DNA from 4 places in the Paenibacillus sp. NRS-1782 genome. Region 2 is predicted to be linked to each of the others. Evidence: riboswitches for the same ligand, from Rfam matches in the RefSeq annotation. Region 2 holds a riboswitch; each other region holds the start of a gene.
What was found. A riboswitch is a leader RNA that binds a small molecule or an ion and turns the genes downstream of it on or off. The one in region 2 is predicted to bind cyclic di-AMP.
Positions count from the first base shown of each region.

Region 1: it holds a riboswitch for cyclic di-AMP, as region 2 does, so the genes downstream of both, ACIFQM_RS02840 (3D domain-containing protein) here and ACIFQM_RS14100 (G5 domain-containing protein) in region 2, are expected to answer to the same signal.
Region 3: it holds a riboswitch for cyclic di-AMP, as region 2 does, so the genes downstream of both, ACIFQM_RS01285 (hypothetical protein) here and ACIFQM_RS14100 (G5 domain-containing protein) in region 2, are expected to answer to the same signal.
Region 4: it holds a riboswitch for cyclic di-AMP, as region 2 does, so the genes downstream of both, ACIFQM_RS00100 (C40 family peptidase) here and ACIFQM_RS14100 (G5 domain-containing protein) in region 2, are expected to answer to the same signal.

Region 1 is NZ_JBITPH010000009.1:131,887-137,964, reverse strand. It holds gene ACIFQM_RS02845 (polysaccharide deacetylase family protein) at 297-1,103, shown strand; gene ACIFQM_RS02840 (3D domain-containing protein) at 1,261-1,929, opposite strand; cyclic di-AMP (ydaO/yuaA leader) riboswitch at 1,937-2,111, opposite strand; gene ACIFQM_RS02835 (amino acid ABC transporter ATP-binding protein) at 2,358-3,080, opposite strand; gene ACIFQM_RS02830 (ABC transporter substrate-binding protein/permease) at 3,067-4,530, opposite strand; gene ACIFQM_RS02825 (M20 family metallopeptidase) at 4,678-5,856, shown strand; gene ACIFQM_RS02820 (hypothetical protein) at 5,921-6,078, shown strand, end outside.
Region 2 is NZ_JBITPH010000038.1:12,003-18,080, reverse strand. It holds gene ACIFQM_RS14125 (small, acid-soluble spore protein, alpha/beta type) at 101-280, opposite strand; gene veg (biofilm formation stimulator Veg) at 445-723, opposite strand; gene yabG (sporulation peptidase YabG) at 924-1,820, opposite strand; gene rsmA (16S rRNA (adenine(1518)-N(6)/adenine(1519)-N(6))-dimethyltransferase RsmA) at 1,969-2,853, opposite strand; gene rnmV (ribonuclease M5) at 2,861-3,406, opposite strand; gene ACIFQM_RS14100 (G5 domain-containing protein) at 3,554-4,702, opposite strand; cyclic di-AMP (ydaO/yuaA leader) riboswitch at 4,972-5,254, opposite strand; gene ACIFQM_RS14095 (TatD family hydrolase) at 5,456-6,078, opposite strand, start outside.
Region 3 is NZ_JBITPH010000004.1:82,583-88,660, forward strand. It holds gene kdpA (potassium-transporting ATPase subunit KdpA) at 1-1,526, opposite strand, end outside; gene kdpF (K(+)-transporting ATPase subunit F) at 1,676-1,753, opposite strand; gene ACIFQM_RS01285 (hypothetical protein) at 1,966-2,361, opposite strand; cyclic di-AMP (ydaO/yuaA leader) riboswitch at 2,477-2,652, opposite strand; gene ACIFQM_RS01290 (glutathione peroxidase) at 3,021-3,506, shown strand; tRNA gene ACIFQM_RS01295 (tRNA-Leu) at 3,663-3,745, opposite strand; gene ACIFQM_RS01300 (urease accessory protein UreF) at 4,019-4,708, shown strand; gene ACIFQM_RS01305 (XRE family transcriptional regulator) at 5,062-5,283, shown strand; gene ACIFQM_RS01310 (helix-turn-helix domain-containing protein) at 5,412-5,795, opposite strand; gene ACIFQM_RS01315 (helix-turn-helix domain-containing protein) at 5,901-6,078, opposite strand, start outside.
Region 4 is NZ_JBITPH010000001.1:14,296-20,373, forward strand. It holds gene motA (flagellar motor stator protein MotA) at 1-784, opposite strand, end outside; gene ACIFQM_RS00085 (hypothetical protein) at 972-1,265, shown strand; gene ACIFQM_RS00090 (4a-hydroxytetrahydrobiopterin dehydratase) at 1,384-1,683, shown strand; gene ACIFQM_RS00095 (GNAT family N-acetyltransferase) at 1,759-2,265, opposite strand; gene ACIFQM_RS00100 (C40 family peptidase) at 2,567-3,067, opposite strand; cyclic di-AMP (ydaO/yuaA leader) riboswitch at 3,072-3,209, opposite strand; gene ACIFQM_RS00105 (hypothetical protein) at 3,495-4,322, opposite strand; gene ACIFQM_RS00110 (M1 family metallopeptidase) at 4,334-6,078, opposite strand, start outside.

The DNA of each region.
Region 1 (6,078 bases), on a different contig from region 2:
CATCCTTCCTTTAATTCCATCTCTGTACAATATGAATTGCAACCCCATTATACACCAGTAATCACTGGATACCGAATCCATTTAAAGGCTAAAAGCTGCGAAAATACTGCTGTTTTCGGTCAGGTTTAATAGAATATGTTCGTTTAGCTTCGTGATCTGCACTTACATCCGTATTGTGCTGCATTTCCACTCAACCATTCAATAGTCTAACCTGTTCAGCAGCATAATTTCAACATGTCAGGTACATAATAAATGAAAGCAACAGAAGGAACCACTGCACGGAAAGGGGGATACATATGCCGTACAGGGGAATATTGCCAATCATGTCACTGTTACTAGCATTTTCGAGTTTTCCCGTTCACGCGGATGCGCCTCCCGATATCGGAACGACTCATTCCAAGGAAGCGACTGTTGTTTCTTCAGCACATAAGAGCAGAGAACGAGCCACTCCCACATTAGCCATGCTTCGAAAAAAACATGCGGATATTTTCAAAATGTGCGGCCCGCACACTCAGCAAATTGCCCTGACTTTTGATGACGTGCCCGATTCCCGGTATACGCCGCAGGTTCTGGACATTTTGCATGCGAATGGGATCAAAGCCACCTTCTTTATTGTCGGTCACCGTGCGGAAAAACACCCGGGCATGATTCGCCGTATCGTACGTGAAGGCCATGCCTTAGGCAACCATTCCTATACCCATCCGGATTTTAGGAAGGCTTCACCGGAACGCTTTCGCAACCAGATTAAGAAAACAGAACATATTTTGGAGGCCACTGTAGGCTTTCGACCCAAGCTGATCCGCCCGCCCTATGGTGAAATTACGGAGCCTCAGATCCGATGGGCGCGTCGTCACGGCTACATGATTGTCAATTGGAACGTAGACTCCCTCGATTGGAAGGGACTCAGTAAAACACAAATTCAGCGTAATGTGATCCCGGCTACTGGACCAGGCTCTATCATTTTAATGCACGCAGGTGGAGGTCAAAGCTCCAATCTGAAAGGCACTGTTCAATCCCTGCCGGGTCTCATTCAGTCGCTGAAAGCCAAGGGCTACAAATTTGTCACGGTTCCCCGGCTACTTCACACCTCGGAGCGGAAATAACAGTAAAGGGCTGTCTTGTCAGCAGATGCATTCTGCGGTCAAGACAGCCCTTTACTAATCGACAAGACCCATATATGATCTGAACCTGCGATTACGTTATTTGATTATAGTTTACATAATATATATTATGTTCACTTAATTCATTTGCTTACATAGTCTATTTATCAATGACATACAGCTTCACATTCTGAAAACCAAAGTCACTCACAAAAGATGGGCTGCCTGGAATGAAAATATCAATCCGTTTACCCGTGATGGCGCTGCCCTTATCACGTGCTACTGCTACAAAAGATTGATCCGGCAGCCCCGGGTGGGAATAGCCTGTAACCAACACTTTCGTACCCAACGGAATTACGTTGGGGTCTACCGCAATCGTACCGAGCTTAAGCGGATTTCCGAAATAGTCCACCGCTCCCCATTTTCCATTTTCACTGGCTGCTGCGGAATACGCTGTGGCCTTCACGTCAACTACTTTTCTGTAGTTGAATGTTTTGCCCCATGCTTCAACCTGTTGACCGTCACCTGCTGGCGCTTTCTCGGAAAGAAGCTGAGGCTTCGAATCCGAAGCGGCCTTTAACTTGTTCTCGTCCGGCACCTTAATTTGCATTCCTGCATATATATTGCTGGCGGCAACATCCGGGTTCTCCTTTTGCAGATCTTCTACAAATACCCCGTAACGTTGAGCAAGTAAAAAGAAGGTGTCACCTTCCTTGGCCGTATGAAGCGAAGCAGCGTCGGCTACCCCGGCTGTCTGCGCCAATCCTGCAATGGCTACTGCCAGCACCGCAAATTTCATTGTTTTTCCAATACGTTTCAGATGTTTCAAAAGATATGTACCTCCTCTGTTATGCCTGCGAAGTTAGCTGTCGGATTCGGACTCAGGAGAAGCCCTATGCTTAATGCAATTCACCCCTAGGCAACCTTCCATCCATTCGTATGAAGACGGATCAGAAGTTACTGCCGTTGTTACGTCCCCCGCACTTCCCATGGTTTTGGGTCCCGCATTCAGCGTCTGTCGTAGCTGTCTGCTGCCCCGGTAAGTTTTGGCTCACTGCATAATATCACAATTTTGTAACCTTATCTGCATGAAAATGTTGGGAACCTTGAACATCATACTACATGTGTTACAATTTTGTCATCATGAAATCGAAATTAGTTACAAAAATATGAACGAGGATGACAAAAAAAAGAAAAAGCCCCCCGTCAAACTTCCAACGCGGAGAGCTTTCTTCATAGCCTTTACAAGCTCATTTCTTACAAAACCTTGGCAAGAAAATCCCGGGTACGATCATGGCTTGGAGTACCAAAAACCTGCTCCGGTGTACCTTGCTCCACAATTTGACCGTTATCCATAAAGATAATGCGGTCTCCTACCTCGCGGGCAAAGCCCATTTCATGGGTCACGATGACCATCGTCATGCCACCCTCAGCCAGTTTCTTCATCACGTCCAGCACCTCCCCGACCATTTCAGGGTCCAAAGCCGAAGTCGGCTCATCGAAGAGCATTACATGCGGCTGCATCGCCAAGGCGCGTGCAATCGCAATCCGCTGCTTCTGTCCACCGGATAACTGATTTGGATAGGTGGCCTTTTTGTCTTCAAGTCCAACGGTGCGCAGCAGCTCCAGCGCAATTTTCTCAGCTTCCTTCACAGACTGGCCCCTAACCTGAGTTGGCGCAAGCGTCAGATTTTGCAGCACCGTTTTGTGCGGGAACAGGTTGAAATGCTGGAACACCATCCCCATTTTTTCACGAGTCGCATTAATGTTATGACCACGAGCTGTGATCGGCTCGCCCTCAAACAAAATCTCCCCGTCGGTCGGCTGCTCCAGCAGATTCATACAACGTAAAAATGTACTTTTCCCCGAACCACTCGGGCCAATGACGACAACAACCTCGCCTTTGGCAATATCTATATCAATGCCTTTTAAAATTTCACTTTTGCCGAACGATTTACGCAGTTGTTTAACGGTGATCACTGGCTCTCAACTTCCTTTCCCATAAACCCAACAGCTTCGACAAGCTGAATGTCATTACAAAATAAATAGCAGCCGCGATGACGAACGGACTTAATCCTTCGTAGGTGATGTTCTTAATGACTTGGGCCTGATACATAATATCCACGATACCGATGGTAGAAATGATGGAGGACTCTTTAATAATCGTAATAAACTCATTGCCGATCGCAGGCAGTACAGACTTGAACGCTTGCGGTAAAATGACGTGACGCATAGCTTTGCCTCGTCCCATACCGAGTGAACGAGCTGCTTCCATCTGACCACGGTCCACTGCCTGGATACCTGCACGGAAAATTTCAGCCAGATAAGCCGAGCTATTCAGAGATAACGTAATAATACCGGACTGAAGTGGCGTAAAATTGACGCCCAGCGTCAAAGCAACCCCATAATGGATGATCATAAGCTGTACCAGCATAGGTGTACCACGTAGTACCTCTACGTAGGCCGTACCCAACCATTCAATGATACGTACACCACTCATCCGCAGCAGAGAGATGATCAGACCAATGATAAATCCGAACAGTACCCCGAGCGCAGACAGCAACAACGTGTAGCCGATACCCGTAACGTAAAAGCTGCGATATTTCCAAAATATATCCACGATGTTATTGGATGAAACCTGTCGATCCGCATTGAGCGCACTCGCTTCTGTGGAAAACTTTTCAATAGAACCGTCTGCTTTCAGGCGAGTCAACGTTTTATTTACAGAGGCCAGCAGTTCAGCATTTCCTTTACGAATACCTACAGCGGTTTCTGCTCCCTCATCCTCTGGCACCGCCTTGGCGAGCGTTACCGTACCGTCCAACGTATATCCTTTAGCAACTGTATCCTCAATCACGACAGCGTTAATACGCTGTGTCCGAAGCTGGAGTACCAGGTCGGAGATTTTATCCAGCGAAGTTACAGAGGAATTGGGCACTTTTTGAGCAATCTCTTCCTGAATACTGCCCTTTTGTGCCCCGATCTTCTCGCCTTTCAAAGCAGCCATCATCGGATATTTGTCCTTATCCTCCGGACGTACCATAATGACTTGCTTGGAGTGGTAGTATACATCCGAAAAATCAATGCTCTTTCTGCGTTCATCCGTTGGTGTCATACCAGACAGTACCAGGTCTACACGACCGCTTTGCAGGGCAGGCAGCAACGAGTCAAAGCTCATGTCCTCAATGACCAGCTCTGCACCCAGATCCTTGGCAATTTCATTGGCGATATCAACGTCAAATCCTACAATGGTATCCTTGCCGTTAATGTCTTTATGAAACTCATAAGGCGGAAAATCGGCACTCATGCCGAGTACAAGTTTTGACTGTGTCTTCGCTTCCGTCCCGTATGCAGTAAGCATCGGAAGACCAGCCAACAGCAAGATAACCGCCGTCAGAATAAGGGCGGTAAAACGATATGCCTTTTTCAATCTTTTTTTCTCTCCTTAAATTCTTTATAATAAATAAGATTGTGTCATTATAAATGAATATGCATGATTATGCAATGAATGTTATAGTACAAATTCAGCACTCTAGCTTAGTACCTACATTACAGCATATATAAAGGAGTTTTTAGCATGGATTTTAAACAGACGATCCAACGTACCATTGAGCAGCATGCCCAAAGTTTTAAGGATATTTCTATATATATTGGCGCAAACCCAGAGCTGGGGAATGAGGAGTTTTTGGCGGCTGCTCGTCTAAAAGAGGAATTGGCTTTTCACGGATTTGAAGTGCAGGCTCTTGTTCTAGGTATCGAAACGGCTTTTATTGCGACTTATAAAGCCGCAAAACCCGGTCCGGTCATCGCTTTTCTAGCAGAATATGACGCCCTGAAAGGTCTGGGACACGCATGCGGACACCATCTGATCTGTATGATGAGTACAGGAGCGGCTGTTGGCCTCAAATCGGTCATTGACGAGATCGGTGGAGAAGTACGAGTATACGGCACACCTGCCGAGGAAACACGCGGTGCCAAGGTCCCCATGGCGGCTGCCGGGTTGTTTGATGATTGTGATATAGCACTCATGACGCATCCTTACGACGGTTATGAAAAATCGGGTAAATCGCTGGCGATTGATGCCGTACAATTCGAATTCTTTGGGCAATCCGCTCACGCGGCGGCCAGTCCCCACGAAGGTATTAACGCGTTGGACGCGGTGATTCAAACGTTCAACGGCATTAATGCGTTCCGCCAGCAGGTGAAGAGTACGGTACGTATTCACGGCATCATTAATCAAGGAGGCCAGGCAGCAAACATCATTCCTGATTATGCCTCTGCCCAATTTTATGTACGGGCTGCTACACGGCATGAACTGAATTCATTGACTCGCCGCGTCATTCAAATTGCCGAAGGAGCGGCCCTACAAGCCGGGTGTCGTCTGAAAACCTCGAATTATGAGACATCTTATGATGAAATGGTGACCAACCGTGCGCTCTCCGATGCCTTTACCGCAAATTTGGTGCTGACAGGCATTCCGCAGGAGGACATCACAGAGGGCGAAGATCACGGCTCCATGGATATTGGAAATGTGTCGCTGCACTGTCCCGCCATTCATCCGTACATTCAAGTTATTGACGAGAAGCACGCCTTGCATACACCTGAATTCCGCGATTTGGCGATGCAGGACCGGGCGCTGGAAGGAATGTTGCTAGCCGCCAGAACCTTGGCCTGGACCGCATGTGATGTAATCACGAATCCTGAGTTACTGACACAGATTAAGGAAGAATTCTCTCTGCTGAAAAGAAAAATTTAAAATTTTAATTTCGCCAAATTTTTAATTTCGTCTTCCGTCTTCTCTCCAGAAAGGAGCAGTCATTATGAATCATATGAGCAGCTTTTGGGCGTTGTTTATTGTGGTCGACATCATTATTTTGTGGTTCTTTTTTCGAGCATTATACCGAAGGAACAGGGAAAATCGAAAGACACGCCGCCGTAATGCTTTTTTTCTCCGCTCCCCGTCCCCTTCTTCCCTTGA
Region 2 (6,078 bases):
TCAGCGTGTCAAGTCATGAGGTTCAAAAAAGCGGAGACCACCCGGTATAATACCGGAGATCCCCGCTTTTTCATCAGTACTACCGAAGCACTAACGATGGCTACGATTTGCGGGAAGCTGCCTGCTCTGCAAGCTGAATGGCCCGCTTCACCATATTGCCCGCATCCTTGGCTTTAATGCCTCCCCAGCCCTCTTCCTTGACCGTATCGTAAAATCCAAGATCCTTAGCCAGCTCATACTTAAGCTCTTCCGACATGACACCTCGTCTTCTCCGACTCATGCGTACGCCTCCTTCGGCAGTGGAATAAGGAAGATCATTCCCGCCTTAGTATGCGCAAAGACGCGATGCTTCATCCTGCCCCATATATACAAAACGGCCCCGTCATTTGGAATGACGAAGCCGCCGTTAAACCTGCAAAGCCGGTATAGATTACATAAAATCAATTAAGGTGTGTCAAAACATTCGACACTTGTATGGGAGTCGGGATCATAGACGGTAACTTCTACCGACTCGGTAAGAATGTCAGCATAGCTGTAGGAGACACGCTTGAACGTTTGTTGCTCCTGATCCAGCTTGACGATAAAAACAGAAGGGTACGTTTCTTCCAAGACACCAGTTCGTTCGACGGTCTTACGGCGTCCGCCGTTAGCCCGCAGCAAAATTTTTTGCCCTACATGTGCGTCGAGACTGCGTTTGATTTCCAACAGCGTATTTTTAGCCATTGCCTAACGACCACCTCTTTCCTTGTCCATTATAACGAATTTTAGAGACAATGTCAAATCAAGCTAAATATTATATCAACCCGAAAAATAAGTTGTCAATTTAATTTTTTGCGAACAGGAATATGCGTATAAAAATGCCAAAAAGCCCCTGTACACAGAGGCTTTTTATCCAGATAAATCCTATTTAACAGGTTCAAACCTTAGATTGCGGAAGGCGTTACTTTAAGAGTCGACAAATTTTCCAGCTTCGGCAAACCGATACGATAACTTCCCCGGGTTTCGATACCACCTACGCCACGGCTGCCACTAATCGTCTGATGAAACAAGTCGCCCATGTTCACTGTATCACGGATCGACGTAAAGGCAGCCTTGGCAGCCACATATACCGGGTCCAGCGCGTGAATCAGTATACGCCCTGGTGAGCTGGCAAAGTTCGCTCCTGCACGCAGCAGCGCTTCAAAATGGGACTGACACGCTCCCGCCACAATCGTCAATGAATCCAGATGACGTTCATATTGTCTCGCTACCTGGATCGCCGCCACAAAATTTTGCGAATTTTTATAGCTTTTCAGGCTATATAAATCATAAGGCTGTGGCTGCTTCAACACCCCGTCATGTCCGGTAATGACTACGATATCCGGGCGAATACGGGGAAGCAGACGATACAACGTGTCGGCCATAGCTGATTCGTGAACATGATGTCCCTCTGCAGGAACGCGAAGCTGCTCATATAAGCTGAGACATTTTTTCAAATAGCCGGGGTCCCCATCCAGATGAAGTACCTTGCCGGGCATTTCAAAATACGTCGACTCCACCGGATCACTCCACTCCCCGATCAAAGCCGCCTGACTGCGGGCTGCTTGCTTCTGTCGTGCCTGCTGCAACAGATTGAGAGACTCATCCGCCTTAATATGGGCCTGCCGTGTCTTCCCGCTAATCTGGTCTGCAGGCACCTTGACCAGATCGTTCACAGGGGAATCGGCAAGAAGCCGAAATTCCGTCCCTTTAATGATCGCTTTATCCCGCTGGATGTCCTCAACGCGAAACGTGACATCTCCGCCATACGATTTTCGAACGACCAAGTCTCCTAAAATCATCACACTGTATCACCCCTCCCATATCGTATGGGTGAATGCACAGTTTGGTTCCTTATCATGCTCAAGAGCTTATACAAACCAGCCACAACCGTGCAAAGCGCAACCAGAGACTCTCTGATTGCTGCTAAGCGATAGCTCGTACGTCAGGTCAGGAAATCCCGGCTTCCAGCAACACAGCGCTCAGACGCGCAAATTCCTCGATACTCAGCGTCTCGCCCCGACGGGAAGGCTCTATGCCTGCCTGAAGCAACAGCGGCTCCAGCGTGTCCCTGTTCTCTTTGGTAAAGAAGCGGCTTTTCAGGTTATTCGAAATGGTCTTGCGACGCTGGGCAAATGAAGCATGTACGACTTCGAAGAAATGCTGCTCGTCCACCACCTCTACCGGAGGCACTTCCCGCACACGCAAACGGATGACCGCCGATTCTACATTCGGCTGGGGAATAAATACCGTATTCGGTACGATGCAGACCAATTCGGGTTCGCTGTAATATTGCACTGCAATACTCAAGCTGCCGTAATCCTTCGTCCCAGGAGACGCTGCCATACGCTCAGCCACTTCCTTTTGAATCATGACGACAATATTCTCCAGAGGGAGCTTGTCCTCCAGCAGCCTCATCAGAATCGGTGTAGTGACGTAGTACGGCAGATTAGCGACGACGCTCACTTTACTGACCCCGGCAAAATCGGAAGCAAACACCTCTCGCAAATCCAGCTTCAGCACATCCCCATGGCGTACCTTCACATGCTCATAAGGGGCCAGCACCTCTTCGAGAATAGGCAAAAGCCGCTGGTCAATTTCGACAGCTGTAACTACCTTGGCCGATTGCGCCAGCTTCTCGGTCAAAGCGCCAATCCCCGGACCGATCTCCAGTGCGCCCTTCGTTTCGTCCAATCCCGCAGCATTCACGATCTTGTTCAGAATATTTTGATCAATCAGAAAGTTTTGTCCCAAGCTCTTCTTGAACGAAAACCCGTGCCGCTGAATAATTTCCTTCGTGCGCCGCGGTGTTGCTATATTTTGAATCCCTGTCATACGGATATCACATTCCTTCACTTTCAATTTGTGCCAGCGCACCGGCAAATTCCTCACGGCTGATCTGGAACACAGCGAGCCGTTTATGTAACTGCTTACCGTTACAGTAACCAATACCCAGCATATTACCCAAAGCCATACGTCGTGCAGCAGCATTCGGGTGGGTGATCAGCCCGGCGTCAATCAGGTCCGCCCAATCAATTAGCGGATCGGCCCCTTCCACCGTCGTATGCACCCGTGCCAGAGCATGTCTGATCGCTTCAGGCGAGGCATTCTCCACGCCAATATCCCCTTTGCGCGTCGCTTCTGCCTCTGGTATAAAGGCCTGCTTGCAGCCAGGCACCTTGGAGGCGATAATTTTGCGGATACGCTCCCCTGCATGATCGGGATCGGTCAAAATAATGACACCCCGCCGCTCCTGCGCCAGCGCAATTTTGCGCAGCGTCATTTTATTAATGGCTGAGCCGCCCGTTTCTATCGTATCCGCTTCGACAGCACGGCGAATAGCGACCGTATCATCCCGACCCTCTACCACGATCACTTCCTTGATCATTTGCGTTTCCCTCCACTGCTACACAGTCAGCTATATTCATCTTTCCCTGCTTTTGAAAACAAAATAAGAAGAGGGTATCCTCTTCTTAGCATGGCATAACTATGATGTTAATACTATCGCATTGCCCTAAACATATACAACACGTTTTTAGTTCATTTCAGGCTTCACGGGTCCAATCACATATACGGTTTTACCGTGCTTGCGACCAAACTGATTGGCTTGACTCAAACTCTCATAATACACATCGATTTTGTGGCCTTTAATTGCGCCACCGGTATCCTCCGCACGGCGGAAGCCCACCCCTTCAATATATACCCACCAGCCGATTGGAATCACACTCGGATCGACAGCGATGGTGCGTCCTTCCGTGACACGCGTGCCGGATGCGGTACGTGTACCGATACCTGGCTCCTGTGACGAATAGGCCGTCATGGAGACGTTTTGTAATACTTTGTTATATTTAAAATTCACACCTGCTTTACGGACAGCATTGTCCGAACTAACCCGTGTTGCCTTAACGGCATCTTCAGGACCGACAGAAGCAGCCAGAACGACCGGTTTTTTCTTCGTTCCTACCGCAATCACCTTATCCACACGATTCTGTGCGACTTCCTTGTTTACCAGCTGCTTGGATACCAATTTTCCGTCATGGTATACCTTTTGAACATGCTGGACCACAACACCCGTTTTACCGCTTTGGATGACCCGATTATCACCTTTATAGAGACTTGGATCGGCCGTTTTGATGACCTGATAAGGTACCTGTTGCTTCTGTTCAACCTGCTGTTTCTTCACACGGATGATTTTTATGTCCATGTTAGACGAAACAGAAGCATCCAGAGCAGGATAAACTTTATCATTTGACGATAATTTATAGCCCGAGGTGCGAATGGCACCCTCTACTGTATTTTCTGTTGTGTACAATTTTTTCGTCTCGTTGGCTAAGGATAATTTGACCTGATTGGCACGTTTGATGACTACGCGATCCCCATCCTGTACTGCTCCGTTCAGCGGCATCGAAACCGTATCATGCGGCTGAAGTGAAATCGAATGCTCTTTGAGCAAATCTTGGAGCTGGGATTGCCGGGTTTCTACCGCAGATGCCTTACCATCGATGACAAAAAAGACCTGTTTTTTAGATTCAGTGTACACCAGAATTGAAATCATAATCGTTAGTGCGATTAGAAAAATAGCAACCAAAGCAGCCTGGCGCACATTTTCTTGCTTCCAACGCAATACGTAAGACATGCTGGATGAGCGTGACTCATGGGTCTCCTCTTTTTGGAAAATGCCCATTTCCTCCGTCCTCCTTACATAGCCCGCCGTCTGGAGTAAGACATAGTTGAGATTGACGTGACTATAACAGATTTTCTACAAGACAAGCCCGTAATGCGACTGTCCTGCACCATGTACCCGTCTTCGCGGCATGCTGTCCTCCCCTGTTTAATCACAGTATGATGACAGATTTTCTTTTATTCACAACAAAAAAAGCCAGAAAAAGAGACTAGAGAGCTCTTTCGTGGCTTCCGGCATGTGCGAATATGCGGAAAAATCATGCACGAGATGGCTTCTCTCTTGTTACGCTTACGGGGTTAGCTGTCGGGTTCGGACGTAGAGAGACGCCCTAGCTTGGGTCAACCGCTCATGGCGGTCGCCTTCGCATTCACCCCGAAGACCCAGAAAGAAATCGAAATACGGCCCCTCCACCTGTTCAATCCCATCCGGGAAAAGAATTTCGGTCGAGCCGGCTGGACGGAAGAGACGTTCCCTTCTTGCCATACGCCGGACGTACTGTAAGCCATATCGGTTCCCCCGTTCCCTGTAAAAGGGACTCAGCGAGACTGGTTCATGAAATGAGCTGTTGATGTTTACACTCAAACAACAATTCACTGAAAAGATGATATCCTGTTTCTATGCATGTTGTAAAGCAGGTTTCAAGTACATTTTTTAAAATATTCGGTTAAAATATTGTAATATTCTCGAGTTTCCTGCAACAAATTCATGATTAGCTTCGTCTATCTCTTTATTTTGATCGATTCCTTCACTTTTTCACTTAATGTCAAATCGTTCCAAGGCATTTTGGGTCGTTATTGACACTAATTCCTCCACCGTAATTCCCTTGATTTGGGCAGCCGCCTCTGCGACCAGTCCCACGTGTGCGGACTCATTTCGCTTCCCGCGGAACGGATGGGGCGTTAGATAGGGAGCGTCCGTTTCAATGAGCAGACGGTCCAGCGGCACCTGTGCGAGTACCTCCTTTGGCTGCTTGGCATTTTTGAACGTTATGGGTCCGCCAAAAGAGAGGTGAAAGCCCATATCCAGCACCATTTTAGCCGTCTCCCAGCTTCCGGAAAAGGAATGCATGACTCCGCCAACCTCACTCGCCTTTTCTTCACGCAAAATCTTAACAATATCTTCATGCGCATCCCGGTTATGGATGACAATTGGCATGTGCAGCTCACGAGCCAGTCCAATCTGGTTGCGTAGCACCCGATGCTGTACATCCTTCGGTGATGTGTCCCAATAATAATCCAGACCAATCTCCCCGATCGCCACGACTTTCTTATGACTGCATAACGATGCAATCCATTCCAAATCCCCCTCCTGCATCGTAATCGCATCCTGTGGGTGCCATCCAATTGCCGCATAAATAAAATCATACGTCTCAGCCA
Region 3 (6,078 bases), on a different contig from region 2:
GCATTCAATGAAGCCGCTACAGCTAACAGTGCAACAATAGATACATATCGTCCAAAGAACATAACCACACCCGCTGTCGTGTTCCAGAATACGTTGTTATCCGCAAGACCCTCAAATCCCGAACCGTTATTAGCCGCAGATGACGCATATTCATATAACACCTGAGTCAACCCGTGATATCCGGGGTTCGTGACCGCATCGTATCCCCAATGACTCATAAAGGCGAGCGCAGTCGGCACCAAAATGAGAAACGGATGTACCAAAATGGCAATCGCGATCAGCTTCATTTCCTTGCCTTCTATTTTCCTGCCCATAAATTCCGGGGTCCTGCCGACCATCAATCCACATATAAACACACCCAGAATCGCATACATCAGCATATTCATCAGCCCGACACCCTTACCGCCGAAAATGACGTTCAGCATCATTTCGCCCAAAGCAGCCATACCGCCCAATGGAGTCAGTGTATCGTGCATGTTATTGACCGAGCCTGTCGTAGCCGCCGTCGTCACCGCCGTGAACAATGCCGATTGTCCGATGCCGAAGCGGACCTCTTTCCCTTCCATGCTACCCTGAGAAGCATCCACCCCCAGTGCCTGAATCAGCGGATTACCCGTTTTCTCTGATACGTACGTAATGGCTAGGAATACGAGAAACAGTACCATCATGGAGCTAAATATAATCCACCCCTGCTTGCGATTACGAGCGAATAGCCCAAAGGTATACGGCAGTGAAGCCGGCATCACCCACATCGCCAAAATTTCCAGCACATTCGTCCAGGGGTTTGGATTTTCAAAAGGATGCGCCGAGTTGGCCCCATAGAAACCGCCCCCGTTCGTCCCCAAGTGCTTGATTGATTCCAGCGAAGCAACGGGTCCCAAGGCCATTTGCTGCTGTGTTCCGCTCAGCGTCGTGATATCCGCCGCAGGCTGAAGCGTCTGCGGTACTTTCAATCCAACCAGCACCAGTGTAAGTACAAAGGCCAGTGGCAGGAAAATCCGTATAATCGCTTTGATAAAATCCTGAAAAAAGTTGCCCATTCCTTCTCCGCGCCGCGTCAATCCTCTCATAAAAGCCGCAGCAACCGAAAAACCGGAAGCAGCCGAAGTGAACATCATCATCGTAACAAACGCCATCTGTGTCAGATACGTAAGCCCGCTTTCTCCGCTATAATGCTGGAGATTCGTATTGGTCATAAAGCTGATCACCGTGTTAAAGGCCAGTGACGCCTCCATATTGCCGTTTCCAGTCGGGTTACCGGGAAGCAGTCCCTGCAAGCGCAGCAGCACATAGCTGATCGCTACAAGCACGACATTCGTAGCAATAAAGCTCATCACATACGTGGTCCAACGCATGCTCTCCAGCTTTTTCAATCCTATAACCTTATAAATCAACTTCTCCGTCCCGCCAAAGACTCGATCCGTCCGATTTGGTTCATTGGAGAACACATGATATATATAGGTGCCCACTGGTTTCACCAGGAGCAGCAATATCACAATCACAATTCCAATTTGCAGCAGCTCCATCATCTATTTCCTCCCTCAAAATACTCCTGCGTTTGGACAACAGACGGGTTCATCGCACCAGTCGAATGCACACGTTTGCGAAAGCCCGCTGACTCTGATGTTTCATCCATGATCTGCTGTCCCCCGCCCGCTTGATCCTGCTTAGCTGATTAGAACTTTTCAGGATTCAGGAGTGCGTAGATTAAATACACAAATACAATAGCCGTAAGCGCAAGCACAACCATCATCCCTTTCGCCCTCCTTTGGAGGTCTGCGCATCACACCAGCGTACAAGCATCAGTATCATTCCATAACTCACAGCCATCACCAGCAGCATGTATATATCCATCATGTTCATACCCTCCCGTATCCGTTCTTAATTCATCATTCTGACACTCTCGTAAAATCGCTATGCAACTAAATTCGCAAATTTTAATGTATACCAGCACACCGTAAGCGACTATCCGTTCAGCAGGAAACCCACCTCTCCGTTCAAAGTGTAGATCACATGGTCCGCTCCCAAACCTCGATAAATCCCTTGAGGATTACAGCCGTGTGTAATGACATAGATCGGATCTGCTGTCAGCGGCCGGCATATTTGCAGAAAACGGCACGTCAGATTCAAGCTGTTCTCGAACAAATACACGCAGCCAATTTCTTTTTTGGGAAAATTCCATTTCCCCGCTTGCATCGTATTGATGCGCACAACATGCTCCACACCCATTTTTTTGAGCTGTCGTTCCTCCTGAGCGCTATTCGTCAGAACCGCAAACGCCAGTTTTTTGAACATAAGCAATTTCACAAAATTTCTGCCCGTTTCATTTGGTGCAGTGACAATGATTAGCCGACCTTCCATCAGTAGCTCCTCTCCCGGTATAAAAAGACAACAAAAAGAAGCCAAAGGAAAAAGGCTTTCCTCCGGCTTCTTACGTAACCATGATAAAATAAACCATGGCTGCACACGGCGGTTTGTTGCCTCTCCCTGTACGCTTACGAGGTTAGCTGTCGGATTCGGACGTGAGAGTCGCCCTATTTCTGGCACTTGGCCAGAAAATTCACCCCATGAGACACACGGCCCTCTAAAAGCCGCATAGATCCCGTTTGGTTCCCCCGCTTTTGCAACTGCAAAATTCAGCGCTATAGACAATTCGTTGCTGCTTCATTCACTTCATTTGAAATTACGTCTTGAATCATACACCCGCGCAAGGAACACTGTAAAGCTCACCTGCGGGGTTATAAATCGGTCTTTAGAGCATAAAAGATTAATAACAGCGCTTACAACATAAATATTCTTCTCCCAGCTCCTTCAAGCTCGGTTTTTCATCTCTTTTCGAAAATGAAGAGGCATGTCAATATTGACGTATGGGGAGCGTTTTTTGTCCTTTATTTGTAAAAGAGAAAGAAAAAGTGCTGTATGCACCTGATAAACGGCGCATTACATCTATTTATAGGTTTGCAACTCTTCGTTAAATTTCTTACAATTTAATTGTAGAATATCAAATTAGGAGGAAAACCATGACCGTTTATGAATATGATGCACAAACCCTGCAAGGGAACGTAATTCCGTTGTCCACATACGAAGGAAAAGTACTGCTCATCGTGAATACAGCCAGCAAATGCGGGCTAACCCCCCAATACAAGGCGCTACAAGAACTATATGACCAATACCAAGAGCAGGGTCTTGAAATCTTGGGGTTTCCCAGCAATCAGTTTGCCAAGCAAGAGCCAGGTTCCAGCGAGGACATTTCGGAGTTTTGCCAGATCAACTATGGAGTTACATTTCCGATGTTTGCCAAAATAGATGTCAATGGCGATCAGGCGCACCTTTTATTTCGCTACCTCACCCAAACAGCTCCCGGCGTATTAGGCTCCAAAGCGATCAAATGGAATTTCACTAAATTTTTGATTACACGCGAAGGTAACGTATTTAAGCGCTATGCCCCACAGACAACTCCAGATAAACTGACGGGGGATATTGAGAAGCTTTTACAGCAAAGCTGACAGGCTATTTCATCACCTTCTCACAAGCAGCCGATCCAGGCAACTGCTCCTGCGGCTAGGAAAAAGGATATTTTAGTTCAGCTTATATAACAAAAAAAGCATCCAATCACGTCAAAAACGTGTCAGGATGCTTTTTTAACTGTGTCTTGCATGTAATGCGGTCGAGAGGACTCGAACCTCCACGGGCGTACGCCCACTACCCCCTCAAGATAGCGTGTCTGCCATTCCACCACGACCGCAAATTCTAATGTTTTGAGGCAACAGATTTATTATACTCCCTTGTATTCTATTTGTAAACATAAATACAACAATTATTTTAAAGTCATATAATATAACATGTAATAGCTATAAAAATATTTAATTTGACATGTCAGCACTATGAGTGTAAATATATATTACATAATATCTCTATTTTTTCTAAGTACTTTTCTGAATGCGCTTTTTAAAGTTATTTAATTTAACATGAACATTCTATTCCAAGGAGGCGAACCGCATTGCACAAAGGCAATCGTTTGCTGAACTACGCATTGCTGTTGGACCCTTCCCTGCCTGTCGGTGGCTTCACTCGTTCCTACGGGCTGGAGGAGCTGTTTCGCAATGGCCGCTTAACCTGTTTACAAGACTTGGAACACTATGTACGCACTGATCTGCTTCCTCAGTTCACATCCCTCGATGGCATGGCTATCAAAAGCCTCTATATCGCTGTTCAGCAAAATGATGGTTGGCGTATCGCCCTCATTGATAAAATGCTGCACGCCCAGCGCTCTTCCCTACAGCATGTGAAAGAGTCACGCCTATCTGGCCAACGCCTGCTTAAGCTCGCCAAAGCCTTGTACCCTTGGCTTGAATTTGACCAACTCGAAGCTACACTCATCCAATACAATGCGATTGGTACACTCGCAACCGTTCATAGTTGGATTAACGTTTCCCTTGGAAATAATGTAGAGCAGACCATTCACGGCTACCTTGCTGCGGCAGTGTCCTTCTGTGTCGAAGATGCTTTTAAGCTGCTCAATCCTCCTTCTGAGGAAAAGAACCCTGTTATTCAGCGAATGACCAACGAGCTGCTAGCCGCATGGAAACAATACAATGTCCCTGAGTCAGAGCCAACCGCATTTCAGCGCGGACTTCTGTATAGGCATTGGTCCAGCTCCTACATTACTCAGCCACCCTATATGAGCAGCAGCCACCAGCGCGGGTGAACTTCACTGATTCCTTCGTACGCCCTCGTTATACGCCTCCTGCATCCCCCTGATGCCTGTTTTCAAAATTCCAGCACCAATGCCAAAAGCACTCCCACCACTTTTTCCAGTGGCAGAGTGCTTTTTTTATCCGGAATACAACTGCAATTTCGCACAATTAACAGGCTTCAGATGGATCATCCAGACCATTCATCACTTAATTAAGTTATATTTTTATCCGAATTACGTATTTTAGATTGTAAAAACACGTATAAACGTGTATCATAGTTTCAGATGGTTAATTCTAACATGTTTACTGATGATTATTATAACACACCAATTATTCCGCAAGAATCCGTAAGGGGCGATTTCACTTGAACAACAAAATGCCTGTCACCTCCCTCGGGTGGGCCATCAAACAAAGGCTTGTCGAACTTCGGCTGGATCAGAAAACATTTTGTGAAACGCATAACATCCCGCCTTCACGCTTGTCCAATCTGATTCACGGCACCCGCAAAGCACAAAGGTACAGAAAACAAGTTGCTGCAATCCTCAACATTGACGATAACGATTATAAGGAGGCACCACCACTCTGAAACCAACGATGTGAGCGTCTTTCCAAGTATACGAGACGCTACAACATCGACAACCCAAATAAACTCGTCAATCGAACCCGCCAGTCCGTTTTACGTGTTTTCAACCTGAGTGATCTTTAGAGAGAAGATCATTCAGGCTGTGTTTTGTCATTCTCACCTTTTTGCTTACGATATTTCGCAAATTCCACATATTCTAATATGAAATTCTGTTCTTCTGTTTCCAGATCCTCTGCCTGGCTATTCAATGGCCCCATCACTCCAAAAAAATAAGCAGCCTTTTGCTCCTGAAGTACACCCTGACCAGGCTTGACGCCTTTCATTAACCAATCCAGCGATACATAAAAAAAGTCCGAAATCTGGATTAAATGCATCGTTCCCGGCGTTGTTTTTCCTCTTCTCCAGTCTCCAAGATTCCCCGAGCTGATTTTGAGCTTTTCACAAAACGCCTTCTTCGTCATTCCCCGATCCTTAATCAAGGCTTCAATCCGTTGATAAATCGTTTGGTCTCCCACAATTATCCCCTCCGACACCCTAACTTTTTATTGAACTGTTCCCAAATTTTAAATATCATTGCAAACATACTTATTCGGTAATCAATACTTTAATTCTGCACCCGTTTATTCTGTCATTGAATCTTCCTGATTTTTCTCTTTACGAAAGCGGGTAAATTCAATATACTCAAGTATAAAATCCTTTTCCGCCTCACTAAGCGATCCCCCCTGGCAATCCAGTTGCCCTGAAACTCCAAAAAAATAAGGGTCTCTCGACTCCCTCAGCGCCTCACCCTGCACATCG
Region 4 (6,078 bases), on a different contig from region 2:
AATCCCCATCCTTCTTGATCAGGGTAGCCCGTTCGGTTGGAGTCAGGAATATCGTCAGCTTCTGGCTGATCGCAATGGTGGATATACCTGATTGAATTGAGAGCAGGCCTTCGACCATCATCAATTTAAGCTCCACTTCTTTTTTGGATAACCGTTTCAGCTTATTGGACATTGGATGCCACAGGACATAACCTGTAAAAATACCAAGCAACGTCGCAATAAAGGCTGCCGCGATGGCATGAGACAGCTTGGCCATGTCACTAAGATCGGCCAGAGCGGCAATCAGACCTACGACGGCACCGAGTACCCCGAGTGTTGGAGCGTACATACCAGCCTGAGAGAAAATCAGCGCGCCGGAGCGGTGTCGATCCTCGGTAGCGTTAATGTCCTCCATTAGAACATCCCGCACGAATTCCTGATCATTACCATCAATAATCATACGCATACCACCACGCATAAAGGGATCGTCGATCTCCTCTACCTTGGATTCCAGCGCAAGCAGACCTTCGCGACGGGTAATGGATGCCCATTCGGTAAACGTGCCGATGAGCTCTTTACGGTCCAAAAGCTTTTGTTCGGTGAAAATAACCTTGAACAGTTTTGGAATCCGTTTGATTTCTTCCATCGGGAAGGCCATAAAAATACTTGCTGCCGTTCCGACAAAAATAATCATGTAAGCAGCGGGGTTGTTGACCAAGTTGATTACTGGCGCGCCTTTGAGAATCATCCCGACGACCAATGACACAATCCCGAGTACAAGTCCGATAATGGTTGAAATTTGCATGATACACCTCATCCATGAGAATAGATTTTGAATCCTTTCATGCCGCTGGGGTCGTCCTTGCCCCAGGCACGTCATTACAAGACGGATTATAGTATTTATCGACAAAACTCTCTTTTTTGTTAAGTACGAATTTCCGGTATAATAAGGTGATTATGTAATGAATGGCGGAAGAATTGGAGGAAATGGCATGGGAGTGAAGCACGGACGGGAGTATGAACAAATTTTGAACGATTTGACAGAGGCTGTGGGACGCATTCCAGATAGCTATGAATTTTTCGAAATGGAAGCAGAAGATTGGGACAGGCTGGACCCGGCAGGGCGTCAGGAAGTCAATGAAGCGCTGGCTGAAGACCTGTTTTATGCGCTGGGTACAGAGCCCGTTATCGCTGTGGGCAGCGGTGTTGTCATCTATGAACCGGAGCAGCACCGTATCTATGTGCTCATTGGAGATGAGGAGTTGACGTCGGTACCTTTGATTTGAGCAGGCCGTTTAATGGATTTATCAACGGGGCCGTGGTAATATGGACACCAATATATCGTAGTTTTGGTCGCATTCAAGCGGCTGAAAGGCTTCCGTATAAACAGGGAGGAGTCGTATCATGCCTTTTACACAAGAAGAGATTGAAGCACATCTAGAGAAGCTGGAGGGCTGGGAACTGGAGGAAGGACGATGGATTGTCCGGAAATATAATTTTTTCAGTTTTATGAAAGGGATTGCATTCGTGGATGAAGTTGCTGCTATATCGGAAGCATTTAATCATCATCCATTTATTACGATTGATTATAAGACCGTGACCCTGCGTTTAACCTCCTGGGATGACGGTGGCATTATGGCCGTGGATATTAAGGAAGCCCAACAATATAATGAAGCTTTTGAGAAAATGCGTAGCAGTCATTGAACTAATCGTGGCCTACCGTATGATAAAAGCGCCTTCGATATACAACAATGCAGTTGTATGCCGAAGGCGCTTTTATCATAGAACACGAGGCTGGTGGTCGGGAAGATACACCATACAATGAAACGGCTTCTTGCCATCGGGAGTCTGACGTTCATAGGTATCCGTAAGCTCAAATCCGGCAGCCTTGTAAGCCCGGATGGCGCGCCCATTCCAGGTCAGCACCTCCAGATCAATTTCATTTTCAGGGTTGCGTCGTCTGGCTTCCTCGGCAATGGCACGGACAAATTCGGCGCCTCTGCCATGCCCGCACAATCCGGGATGCATTCCCAGACCTAGCCGGGTCACGCCAAGCATCGGGAAATATTGAGCAAATCCGGTTAGTATGTTCTCGTCATCCAGTACAGCTACATATTGCTCCTCGCGGAGCGTGGGGCTTCCAAATTCGACCTCAAGCACCTTCATTTGTTCCCAGGGTAGCCAGCCGTATATATTGTAGGGTGGATCATAGCGCCACTCACATATCGCAGCCGCCTGCTGCTCGTCCATCGGCACGATTCGGTAGTTAGATATTGAGGCCGGCATGTTTTCCCATCCTCCTTTTACAATACTTAAACTATTAACAACAGATTGTAGACAAGTTGCAGGGGATTGGCAAGCGTGTTTATTTCATGCTCAAGTCGGGTATACATTCAATAAGAAGGCTTTACTGCTCATATGCTCCCTCGCCGTGACGGTAAAATCGACGATGTTCGCAAAAACTGAAACCTTTTGAGGTGTCAGTTCGTCAGTAAAATTAACGTTTCTGATGTTGCGGACATAAAAAGCCGCAATTCGATTCCGGCCAGAATCAAATTGCGGCTCAGGTTAGCTTGCTGTTCGTTAGTTATTCTACGTTGTCGTCATCAGGAGTTTCAGAAGCTACAGCGTGGTAAGCATCTGTACTCATAATTCTTTTGGCACCGACATATCGGTTAGCGTAATAATTTTCGTTCAGTGAGCTAACAACTACACCACGTGAAGATGAGGAGTGGGCAAATTTCCCTTCACCCATGAAGATACCTACATGGGAAATGCCTCTACCTGTGGTGTTGAAGAACACCAGGTCTCCAGGTCTCATTTCATCGCGGGATACGGAAGATCCCATTTTGAATTGTGATCCGGATTGATGCGGCAGTTTAATTCCCAATTTTTGATATACATACATTGTGAAGCCGGAGCAATCGAATCCGTCGAGTGTAGTGCCTCCGCTTCTATAGCTCGTTCCTTTGGTATCTTGGATCACCTGGTCCATCTTGGAGTCTGCAAATGCACTGCCGCCACCGAATGTAAAAGATGTAAAGGCAATGGCAAGACCCATGACTGCGATTGTTAGTTTCTTCTTCAAAAAAAAATACCCCTTCCAATGCCTGCGAGGTTAGCTTAAGGATTCGGTAGAAGGTTCCCCTATGATCACTCTGTTGCGAGATCAATTCACCCAAACTGGTTCCCCCGCTTCCTAGGTGCCAGGAATTAGGCTTAACTTAAGATGTGCACCTTGGAGAGCAGTATTCACGATAACGATATTTTTAAGGTAAAGGTTACAATAAAGATTACAAAGTTGTTACTATCAGTTCACTGCGATTATTGTAACAAAGTTGGCTGGCTTTGGCAAATGTTTCATCGCAAAAAGTTACAAAAAAATCTGCTCCCTTTATCGAGGGAACAGATTTTGCTAAGAGTATTCAGTTAGGTGCCGTTTACATGAATAGAAATGGATATAGATAGTCTCCTTCCGACAGCCAAAAATTGCTCAGGAGGAACGGAGTGGGGGTTCAACCTCTGCCGGAGATATCAGTATGCCATAGGCGGTACTGTGAACTGATGTGCCATAGCCTGACCAGACTGGTAACAAAATGATACGTTTGCTGGAGAATGAGTGCCAGCATGCCAGTCCAAATCATCGCCACCATGCCGAATAGGCCAAGGACAAGCAACACACCTGCGCCGAGCAGAAGCGAAATACCGATAGCCGCGAGGATTTGGCGAAAGAAGGCGAGCAGCGACGACAGTATGGCGTGACCACCTACGGTGCCTAGCTGCATGTACAGGATGCACTGGCGGATGAACCAGCCATAAGCGATCCAACCGATGGCATAGGGCAGCACATGCAGCAGATAGGCGGGAGATTGCAGCGCCCCGGCTACGATAGGGTAGAGCCTCGGTACCATCCAGAAAGCAGGGAGCAGCAAGAGCCCAAGCTCGATGACGTAATAGATCAGCGATGATAAACCATGACGTTTCATTCCACGGAAAAAAGACAGACTTTGTGGCTCGGTCGCATGGGTGTGCAGACTTTGGTATATTCCCGCCCGGATGAAGGGGGTAATCAGTATACGCAGCACCGTTGCCCCCAGTAGTATCCACAGATACATATGAACCTCCCGGTTGTCTGTCAGGGCAATCTGGCTCTCCATCCAAAATAAGGTCTGCCCCAGTTCATTTTGCCCCTGATCAGGGTAGCGCAGTAGTAGGGGAGTAACGGCGGATTGTACCACCCGATAGAGAAAAACGCCCCATAGCAGTCGATACAAAAATAGAATGATGACAATATAAAATTGTATGCGCACAAGCGCCCAGCCTTCTTTTATAACGGTACGCATCTATAGACACCTCACCATGACAGACTTCCAAGCAGTGTCTCCAGCAGCTTGGTTACACTTATGCTCCAGCGGGTCTGTGTTTTCTCGTTCAGTTCGGCCTTCAGGTTGTTGTTGATATGCTTGTTCTCCAGCGCAATCGTGTACAGTGGATCAATAATCACATGGGAGACTGGAGATGCACTGTTGAGTCGATAGGTGGTGCTTTTGCCCATGCCGTCCCAAGCCTTGAATATCGTTGTACCGTCCTTGAAGGTAATTTGAACAGGGACCTTGGGATAATCTGCCCCTTTTTTGCTGAGTGTAATGGTTGCTTCGTATCCGTTGTCCAGCTTACGGTTCGTAATGCGATCCACTGAAAAATCCGCCATCTGGCCGTCGTATACATATTGTTCAAAATAGTGGCTCCATGAACGTCCGGTGACTCTTTCGACGATACGCTGAAAATCCTGTGAGGATGGATGCTTGAATCGGTAGGTCTGGACGTAGGTACGCATAATTCGGTCCATTTTTTTCGCGCCGACCTGGCGCTCAATGCCACGCAGCACCAGCTTGCCCCGAGAATAGGCATTTTGTGCATATTTAGCAGCTGAGCCGTACTTCCAAGACTCACGGTTTAACGGCTGCGGGGAAGATACCTGTCCAGACTGTAACGGCAAGTTGGGGATCAATCCGTATTCTTGCTCCATGAGCCGTTCCTCTGCATAAGAGGTAAAGCCTTCATCCAGCCATGGCTCCTCGAATTCGTTGTTTGCCACCATTCCATAGAAATATTGATGCCCAATCTCATGAACAACTGTCCGCTCCAGATTATAGCCTGGATTCAGGTTATCCGCCGCTGCAGCCGTAATGAGTGTGGGATACTCCATGCCGCCCGCGCCGCTGCCTGCTTTGGGTGGTACAACGATGGACAGGGTCGAATATGGATAAGGCCCGTACCACTTGCTGTAATAGGAAAGAGCGGCCTTGGCTGCGCTCATATAGCGTCCCTTGAGCTCCTTGTGCGATGGATCGAGATACAGCTTGATTTTGACACCCGGCACCTCGGCAGAGGAAAATGGTTCTTCTACGGCTACAAAATTGGGTGAAGCGGACCATGCAAAGTCGTGTACGTCATCGGCGTAAAATTGATATATTTTTTGTCCATTTTGCCGGACGGCTCCACGGGTGGGGAATCCAGTTGCGGCCACGATGTATGTTTCAGGCACTCGAATCCGCACACTGTAAATTCCAAAATCGGCGTAAAATTCGGAGTTTGCATGATACTGATGCAGATTCCAGCCTTCCTCGGCGCGTCCACGCTGTCCTGCGGTTTCGTAGACGCTAAGTTTGGGAAACCACTGACCTGCCATGACAAAATCATCTGTTGCGCCCATACGTGCGAAGATGGCGGGGAGCTTTACCTCAAACTTCATATATAATGTAATACTTTCACCACCTCGGACTGGTTTGGGGAGACGTATCTTCATGAGCGAGCGGTCGTTCACATTACCGTCATCCGGCTGCACGTATTGGGTCCGGTGCAGGAGGGATAAGCCGTCTTCCGTTTTAAGTTCAGTTAGTGTCATGGAGCCAAAGCCGTTCTTGGGCATGGTGTCACTGCGTAGCTTGCCCCCGGATTCCTTCATGAAGGTGGTTTCCATGGAAGAGAAGGCATTGGGGTACAGGTGCAGATATAGATCATTCACGGTTTTTGTGCCCGGATGCTTCCATGTAAGCGTCTCGGTGCCCCGCAAAACCTGTCCTTCCTCCAGGGACA